DNA from 4 places in the Rhodoferax saidenbachensis genome. Region 2 is predicted to be linked to each of the others. Evidence: predicted binding sites of a transcription regulator. Region 2 holds the regulator's gene; each other region holds the start of a gene.

Region 1 (2,202 bases), 1.8 Mb from region 2:
GCATCCACCAAGCCCGCGCCAAAGCGGCGCACCAGCCCGCCGCGCGGGAGCGCGCGCAGTTGGCCCCAGGTGCGGCAGCCCAACCGCGTGAGCAATGGCAGGTGCGGGCGGGCGGCAGCCAGTGCGTGCAGCGGCAGGCGGTCGGCAGGCGCATCTACCGCGCCGCCCCACAGGCGCCCAAGCGCTATCAAAGAAGTAGCACCTTGCGCACATTCCACGGGGGCCAGAGCCTGATTTGGCTTGAATATCTGCCCCACCAGCGCGGCCCGGCCACCAAACAGGCGTTCGCTGCCCGACACCTCCAGCACCAACGCGTCGTCCACGCGCGCCACCATCGGCGTGAACTGCAGCGCCCACCAGGCCCAGGCGCTGTGCGGGTCTGCCAGCGCGGCATCAGGCGCGGGCTGCAGTGCGATCCAGTGCATGGCCGGGCCTCCACGCTTGGGCCGCCAGCAGCATGGACAGCCGCGCCGGCCGCGCTGCCAGATGCAGCGGCTGTGCCAGCGGCGGGCCACGGCGTTTGTGCACCTGCACTTCCAGTGCGTCCTCTGCGCCCGGTGCGCCGGGCGTGCCGTCCTGTGGAACGCGCGGGCCCATATGCAGGCGCAGCGCCGCAGGAGACGGCGCGTTCTGCGTGGTGGCGGGGCGCATCACAAACAAGAGCTTGTGGTGTTCGGCCGCCGCAATCTGCAGGCGGCGCAACTGGTCCGAACGCACGGCTTCCTTGCGCCCCTCGGGCAGCCAGACCAGCACCGCGTCCACCGGCGCGCAACGCAAGGCCTGCTCGGCAGCCCACAGGCGCGCAGACAGCGCCTGCGCCGTCACCCACAGCAGCCGCGCGGTACGCAGTCCTTGGGCCGCCAGGGCCGGGGCAAATGGCGGATGCGGCGCACCCACCAGCACCACCGGACCGCTGCCACAGCGTGCCAGCGCGGGCAACAACAGCCGCCATTCGCTGTGCACACCCTGTGGCTGCAGCAGCTCAACCAGCGCGCCAATGGGCCAGCCACCACCGGGCAATTGCGCGTCCAGCAGCCGGTCGCCCGTGGCCAGCACCTGCGCAGGTGCCCCCGCCAGCGCGTCCGCGTGCCAGACGTCGGACGGCAATGACTGCAAAGAGAGGGAAACGGGAGAGCGAGACACGGCAAGGCTTTGGAATAAATACTGTATTTATTCACAGTATAATTCCGACCTTCCAAACTGCAAGTGGCAGAGGCTATTGCGGGTGGCGTGTGTAGGGGCGATGGTCTGTTGGTGGGGCTGTGGCTTTTCGTTCGTTGCCGACGTGGCATCTGACCTTACCGGTCGATTCGCCGCCAGAAATGGACCTTCAACATTCCTACTAAAAACGGCTATGGAATCCCCCGCATGGGGGATAGACCAAAACACATGGGGTCGGCAAAATGCCGCGGCCAGCTTGCTCTATTTCGCAGAACTTTTATAACTGTACGAATCAGCCGTGCATTGCTTGCAAAGCCAGACTGCAAGCGGACTTCATAGGGATTTCATGGCCAAAATATCGAGCACACGCCAGTTTATCGAGCAGGTTTTTCTTTATACATTGCGTTAGGCACCGACGAATCTACCTCGCACCTTCTTTCACAGCTAGCATTAATCGATATATATCTAGAGGGAACCTCATGTACTTTCAAGTCGTCATCGAGACAAACGAAAAGATCGGCAAACAAAGCAAGAACAAGCAGTACTTCGAGCTAGACAAGACTGACCTTTCAGACATTGAGACACGAGTCCTAATGCCGTTCTTTCGAGGTGAAGACTTTCAGTTCGATGGCTACTTCCTCAGCAAAGCAGAGGTCAAGCGAATTGCCATTAAGCAGACCGAGAAGACAGTAGCTGAGCTTTCGAAATACGAGAACGATCACATGCCATCCAACGTGATCATGTTCGTTTCTCCGAGAGACATTGTTGGGTACGACAGGCACACCAAGGACATTACCAACGAGGTGTTCGACCGCGTTAAGGCCAATCTATCAAAGGCGACTCCAGCCATGCTTTCAGAGGTCAAAGCCAAGAAGGTTGAAATCCTCGATCAATCAAAGGTTTTCATAGTTCACGGACGAGACGATCTGGCCAAGATCTCGGCGGCAAGATTCGTCGAACAGCTCGGGCTAAAGGCGGTAATCCTTCACGAGCAGGTGAGTGGTGGCAAGACCATCATCGAGAAAATTGAGGAGCACACCA
Region 2 (2,202 bases):
TGCGCTTGCAGCAAGGCGGCTTCCAGGTCTTTGTGGATGGTGCCGTTGCCCGTGCCTGCAACCACCAGCCCGCGCACCGCTGCGCTGCCGTCTGCAGGTGCCGCGCACAGGGCACGCACCGTGGCCCCGGTGGCACCGGCGTAGTTCATCACGATCTCCACGCGGGGCCAGGTGTGGGTGGCGATGGTGTCCAGGCTCGGACCCGTCTGCGCCTCTGCGGCGGGCCAGCCATGCATCAGGCGCACAGCGCCCTCTTCCACCACGCCCAAAGGGCCGGCATCCCCAGAGTCAAACGCGTCCACGCGGTAGGGATGCACCTTTTGCACCTCCCGCGCGTCATGGATGCTACCCGCGCAGACCACCAGCACGCCGTGCGCGCCCGCAGTGCACACCACCGCTGTGGCATCGAGCAGGTTTTGCGGCCCATCGGGCACCAGAGCCGAGGCGGGCCGCATGGCGCAGGTCAACACCACCGGTTTGGCCGCCAGCAAGGCTGCGGACACCACGCAGGACAAAAAGTACGCGGTTTCCTCCAGCGTATCGGTGCCGTGGGTGATGACCACGCCATCCACATCCGGCGAGGCAAGGTGGTGCACGACGCGCTGGGCCAGCAGGGACCAGTGGGCAAATTCCATGTCCTTGCTGTCCACCTGGGCCACCTGCTCGGAGACCAACGTCCGCTTGCCCAGCGCCTCTTTCAGAGCGGGCACGGCCTGCAGCAACTGGGCCACGCCCACTTGGGCGGACTTGTAGCCCACGTTGTCGGTCGCACTCTGGGCCTGGCCCGCAATCGTGCCGCCCATGCCCAGAAACACCACTTTTTTCGACATATTTCAACGTCCTGCTTGCAAAGAAAATAAAACTGGTTAAAAATACAGGTACTGGATGATAAAACAGTGTGTATAGACCCACAGCCAGTACCGACCCATTTTTAAGGAGTCAGCCATGCTTGAGAGTCCCAAACTCACCGCCCGCCAACAGCAGATTCTGGACCTGATCCAGAGCGCCATTGCCCGCACCGGTGCGCCCCCCACGCGCGCCGAAATCGCGACTGAGCTGGGCTTCAAGTCTGCCAACGCCGCCGAAGAGCATTTGCAGGCGCTGGCGCGCAAGGGTGTCATCGAACTGGTCAGCGGCACCTCGCGCGGCATCCGCCTCAAGAGTGACACGCTGCGCTCCATCCACGAAACACGCCTCAAGCAGCTCTCCTTCCCCAACCTGGCCCAACTGGCCCTGCCGCTGATTGGTCGGGTAGCCGCAGGCTCGCCCATTCTCGCCCAGGAGCATGTGGACCAGACCTACTATGTAGAAAACAGCCTGTTCCAGCGCCAGCCCGATTACCTGCTCAAGGTACGCGGCATGTCCATGCGCGACGCCGGCATCATGGACGGCGACCTGCTGGCCGTGCAAGCCACCAAAGACGCCAAGAATGGCCAGATCGTGGTGGCCCGCCTGGGCGACGAGGTCACGGTCAAGCGTTTTCGCCGCAACAAACACCTGATCGAGCTGCACCCCGAGAACCCCGACTACCAGACCATCGTGGTGGAACCCGGCGAGCCTTTCGAGATTGAAGGCCTGGCCGTCGGCCTGATCCGCAACACCATGCTCATGTGAACCAGCAGCACTTACAAGGCCTCTTATGAACCTCGCGCTTTTTGCCCATTCCGGTGTTTTTCTGCCCCTGCAGGGTTTGCTGCGCTGGATCGGCACCCCGGCCCGTCCGCTGCCACATGCCATTGCCAACCCGCAGCGAACCGCGACACATGCGTCGGCGGTTACTAAAATTGCTCCTAAATTGGTAGCTGCTTGCGCAATACCCGCGCGGGCTATAGCCCCAATTCATGCCCATCGCAAGCCCTTGCGTGTGGTGCGTGTGCTGGAGGCCGGCCAGACCCGCGCCAGCGTGGGCCGCATGGTGATCTCCGGGCGCATGGCCGACGTATGCGCCGAGCTGGACCGCCTGGCCGCCAGCGAAGCCACCTGCCACTGAGAGCCTGTTCTAGGTCTTTTTGGGCTACGCAACAGAACGCCCGGCTGCGCGCAGGGCCCCTTCACATCAGCCCTGACCGCCCACCAGGTAGTCCTGCTTGCCCACTGGCACACCGTTGTGGCGCAGGATGGCGTAGGCCGTGGTGATGTGGAAGAACATATTGGGTAACACCCACAATTTGAGATAGTCCTCGGCCTTCATGGTGCGGGTGC
Region 3 (2,202 bases), 1.7 Mb from region 2:
AGTCCACATCAATGTCAGGCGGCTCATTGCGTTCGCGGCTGATGAAACGCTCGAACAAGAGCGAGGTTTCTTCCGGGTTGGCCTCGGTCACGTGCAGGCAGTAACACACCACCGAGTTGGCCGCTGAGCCGCGGCCCTGGCAAAGGATGTGTTTGCTGCGGGCGAACTTCACGATATCGTGCACGGTGAGGAAATACATCTCGAAGTGCAACTCCTCAATCAACGCCAGCTCTTTTTCAATTCGGACGCGTATGCCGTCCGGTACGCCTGCGGGGTAACGCTCCCGCGCGCCCTGCTCGGTGTACTGGCGCAGGGTTTGCGCGGGTGTGGTGCCGGGCAGCACCGCCTCCAGCGGGTAGTGGTAACGCAACTCCTTCAGGTCAAACCTGCATTTGTTCGCTATCACCTGCGTGTTGGCCAGCAGCGGTGGCGGGTACAGCGCCGCCAACCGCGCGCGGCTGCGCAAGTGCGATTCAGCATTGGCCTGCAGCGCAAAGCCACATTGCGCCACCGGTGTGCCCAGACGCACAGCGGTCAACACATCGTGCAGCGGCTTGCGCGAGCGCACATGCATACGCACACCACCCGCAGCCACCAGCGGTACGCCGGTGATCTGGCTGATCTGCTGCAGGCGGTGCAACTGCAGCCCATCGTCTGCGCCCAGTGGCAGCTCGGCCGCCAGCCACACATTGATGCCAAACAGGCCTCTGGCCCTTATGGATATTGCGCAAGCAGCTTCCATATTGATAGCATCCGGCAGTACCAGCAAGACCTCACAGTGCTGTAGCAGAGCCCACTGTGCCTCCTGCCACACCACGCGGTACTGCCCCTTGGGTGCGGCACGGCGCGCCAGGGTGATGAATTCACACAGGTTGCCCCAGCCCTCCAGGTTGTGCGCCAGCGCCACAGCCGCGAAGCCCGCGCCCACACCGCTCACCTGGAACTCGGCACCCAGCAAGAGCTTCAGGCCCAGCGCCTTGGCCTTCACATGCGCACGCACCACTCCGGCCACCGAACACTCGTCGGTGAGGGCCAGCGCGCTGTAACCCAGTGCATGCGCGCGCTGCACCAGTTCTTCGGGCTGCGAGGCGCCGCGCTGAAAACTGAAGTTGCTTAAGCAATGCAGCTCCGCATAGGCCGGCAGAGGCATCGCAGGAGGGAATGGACGAGTAGCTTCCATATCCTGTAAATACTGATTATTTATACAGTATATCGACTTGCCGTATTCAAACATGCAGCGGTAAGAACGCGTGGATCACTGCGGCCGAGTGCTTAAATAGGTCCACCCCACAGACTCACTTGGAACCACCATGAAAAACCGCACGCTGGGCCAAGCCCACACACCCGCTTCGTCCCTGGGGCTGGGCTGCATGGGCATGAGCGAGTTTTATGGTGCCAGCGACGACATCCAGTCCCACAAGACACTGCAGCGTGCGATGGAGCTGGGCATCAACTTCTGGGACACCGCCGACACCTATGGTTTTGGCCACAATGAAAGTCTGATCGGCCACTTCATCGCCCAGGGCGGTCCTGCGGTGCGCAAGCAACTGGTCATTGCCACCAAATTTGGCATCGTGCGCGAACCGGGCAAGTACGAGCGCCGCATCGACAACAGCCCGACCTATATCCGCAGCGCCTGCGAAGCATCCTTGCGGCGCCTGCAGGTGGACACCATCGACCTGTACTACTGCCACCGGCGCAACCCGGAGGTTCCCATCGAAGACATGGTGGGCGCCATGGCCGACCTGGTGCACGCGGGCAAGGTGCGTCAGATCGGACTGTCCGAAGTCTCGCCCAGCACATTGCGCAAGGCCCACGCGGTGTACCCCATCGCCGCCCTCCAGAGCGAATACTCGTTATGGGCACGCGAGCCCGAGTACGAAATGCTGCAGGTCTGTGCCGAGCTGGCCACCAGCTTTGTCGCCTACAGCCCGCTGGGCCGCGCCTTTTTGACCGGCACGTTCAACACCACATCGCTGGCCGGCAATGACTTCCGCAAGATACTCCCACGCATGCGCGGCGATGCAGAAGCCACCAACCGCCTGCTGGTGGAGGCGCTGGGGCGTTTTGCTGCCGCACGCGGTGCGACGAATGCGCAAATCGCGCTGGCCTGGTTGCTCCACAAACACCCGCATGTGCTGCCCATTCCCGGCACCCGTCGCATCACGTATCTGGAGCAGAACGCCGCAGCCACAGACATCG
Region 4 (2,202 bases), 1.1 Mb from region 2:
CGCTGGTGGGAATTAAATTGACGTAACTCTCGCGTACCGGGTTACCTTCTTCCGTAAAGGCCACGCACCAGCTGGCGCCCTCGCCTTCGGCGAAGTTGTCGTTCTGGCTGTCGGCAAAACCTTCGCCGTCAAACAGCGGGATCACCGGATCGCCATTCAAGGTCTGCATCAAATAGTCTTTGAGGCCGCCTTTGTAAAGCCAGTTTTGGCTGTCCTTGGTTTTCTCATTCACCAGCGTGACGCTGACGCCAGGCATCAGCACGGCCTTGCTGCGCAGCAGGTGCGTCAGCTCGCCCATAGGCAGCACGGCGGATTCGAAATACTTGGGGTCGGGCCAGACACGTATCGTGCTGCCGCTCTTGCGGTCGCCTTCGCCCGCCTTACGGACTTGGAGGGCCTCCGCAACGTCGCCGCCTTCAAACACGATGCGCGCGACCGAGCCTTCACGGTGGGTGATGGCCTCCAGACGCTTGCCCAAAGCATTTGTGACGGAGACGCCCACGCCGTGCAGGCCGCCCGAGAAGCTGTAGGCGCCGCCCTTGCCCTTGTCGAACTTGCCACCCGCATGCAGGCGGGTGAACACCAGCTCGATCACCGGGGCGTTTTCTTCGGGGTGCATGCCAAACGGGATGCCGCGGCCGTCGTCTTCAATACTGACCGAGCCGTCGGCATGCAGGGTGACCTTGATCTTTTTGCCATGACCGGCCAGCGCTTCGTCGGCGGCGTTGTCCAGCACTTCCTGGATGATGTGCAGGGGATTGTCGGTGCGGGTGTACATGCCCGGACGCTGCTTGACGGGCTCCAGGCCTTTGAGGACCCGGATCGAGCCTTCGCTGTATTCGGGGGTGGTTTTGACGGGGTTGCTTGTTGCCATAGGGCGCGATTGTAGTGTGATTGGCGGCAATTAACTGTATGAATAAACAGCCGCAAACAGCATGGATGCTGTCGTGGTCTGTCCCCCGCTACACCGCGTGGGCCAGGCGGAATGGCTATATTAGGCGCCATGCAAACTTCCCCTCCCCGCCTTAGCCTGACCCAGTTGCTCATTTGCGGCGCTGCCATCGTGACCCTTTCCATGGGCATCCGCCACGGCTTTGGCCTCTGGCTACAGCCCATCACCCAAGCCAAGGACTGGAGCCGCGAGACCTTTGCCTTTGCCATTGCCATCCAGAACCTGTCCTGGGGCGTGGCCGGCATTTTTGCCGGCATGGTGGCCGACCGTTTTGGCGCGTTCAAGGTGATTGTTCTGGGCGCAGCGCTGTACGCGTTGGGTCTGGTCGGTATGGCGCATGCCAACACGCCCTTGCTGTTTACCTTGTCCACTGGCGTCCTGATTGGCGTGGCCCAGGCCGGCACGACCTACGCCGTGGTGTATGGCGTGATCGGGCGCAATGTGTCGGCCGACAAGCGCTCCTGGGCTATGGGCATTACCGCCGCGGCGGGTTCGTTTGGCCAGTTTTTGATGGTGCCGACCGAAGGTTTCCTGATCAGCCACTTTGGATGGCAGGAGGCGCTGAGCCTGCTGGGCTTTGCCGCCCTGCTGATGGCGCCCCTGGCCTGGGGTCTGCGCGAGCCCGGCTTTGCGGGTAGCGCACCACCACCGCGTGAACAAACCATTGTGCAAGCCCTGCGCGAGGCTTTTAAATACCCGAGCTTCCAGTTGTTGATGGCAGGCTATTTCGTCTGCGGATTCCAGGTGGTGTTCATCGGCGTGCACATGCCCAGCTACCTGCGCGACAAGGGCCTGTCGCCCCAGGTGGCCAGCTACGCATTGGCGCTGATCGGGCTGTTCAACGTGTTTGGCACCTACGCGGCCGGCGTGCTGGGCCAGAAGATTCCGAAGAAAAACATCCTCGCCTTCATTTACCTGGCGCGCGCCGTGACCATCAGCGTGTTTTTGATAGCTCCGCTGTCGCCCACCAGCGTCTATGTGTTCTCGTCCGTCATGGGCCTTCTGTGGTTATCCACCATCCCCCCCACCAATGCCACGGTGGCGCAGATCTTTGGCGTGGCGCACCTGTCCATGCTGGGCGGTTTTGTGTTCTTCAGCCACCAGATCGGTTCGTTCCTCGGCGTCTGGCTCGGTGGCTATCTGTATGACAAGACGGGTAGCTACGACATCGTCTGGTACATAGCCATTGCCTTGGGCGTGATGGCCGCGCTGGTGAACCTGCCGGTCAAGGAAGCCGCCATCGCGCGTCC

What was found. The regulator LexA, encoded in region 2, represses DNA repair genes until DNA is damaged. The targets are predictions, from matches to a motif close to ACTGTATNNNNATACAGT.
Region 1: the regulator LexA is predicted to act here: its motif matches at 1,164-1,181, upstream of imuA (translesion DNA synthesis-associated protein ImuA).
Region 3: the regulator LexA is predicted to act here: its motif matches at 1,192-1,209, upstream of RS694_RS16520 (error-prone DNA polymerase).
Region 4: the regulator LexA is predicted to act here: its motif matches at 908-925, upstream of RS694_RS13505 (DNA topoisomerase IV subunit B).

The regions. Positions count from the first base shown of each region.
Region 1 is NZ_CP019239.1:3,475,070-3,477,271, forward strand. It holds gene RS694_RS16570 (DNA polymerase Y subunit UmuC family protein) at 1-425, opposite strand, end outside; gene imuA (translesion DNA synthesis-associated protein ImuA) at 394-1,143, opposite strand; gene RS694_RS16580 (TIR domain-containing protein) at 1,641-2,202, shown strand, end outside.
Region 2 is NZ_CP019239.1:1,714,274-1,716,475, reverse strand. It holds gene RS694_RS08205 (asparaginase) at 1-830, opposite strand, end outside; gene lexA (transcriptional repressor LexA) at 946-1,614, shown strand; gene RS694_RS08195 (hypothetical protein) at 1,640-1,990, shown strand; gene RS694_RS08190 (DUF1993 domain-containing protein) at 2,057-2,202, opposite strand, start outside.
Region 3 is NZ_CP019239.1:3,463,446-3,465,647, forward strand. It holds gene RS694_RS16520 (error-prone DNA polymerase) at 1-1,180, opposite strand, end outside; gene RS694_RS16525 (aldo/keto reductase) at 1,311-2,202, shown strand, end outside.
Region 4 is NZ_CP019239.1:2,842,205-2,844,406, forward strand. It holds gene RS694_RS13505 (DNA topoisomerase IV subunit B) at 1-874, opposite strand, end outside; gene RS694_RS13510 (MFS transporter) at 1,004-2,202, shown strand, end outside.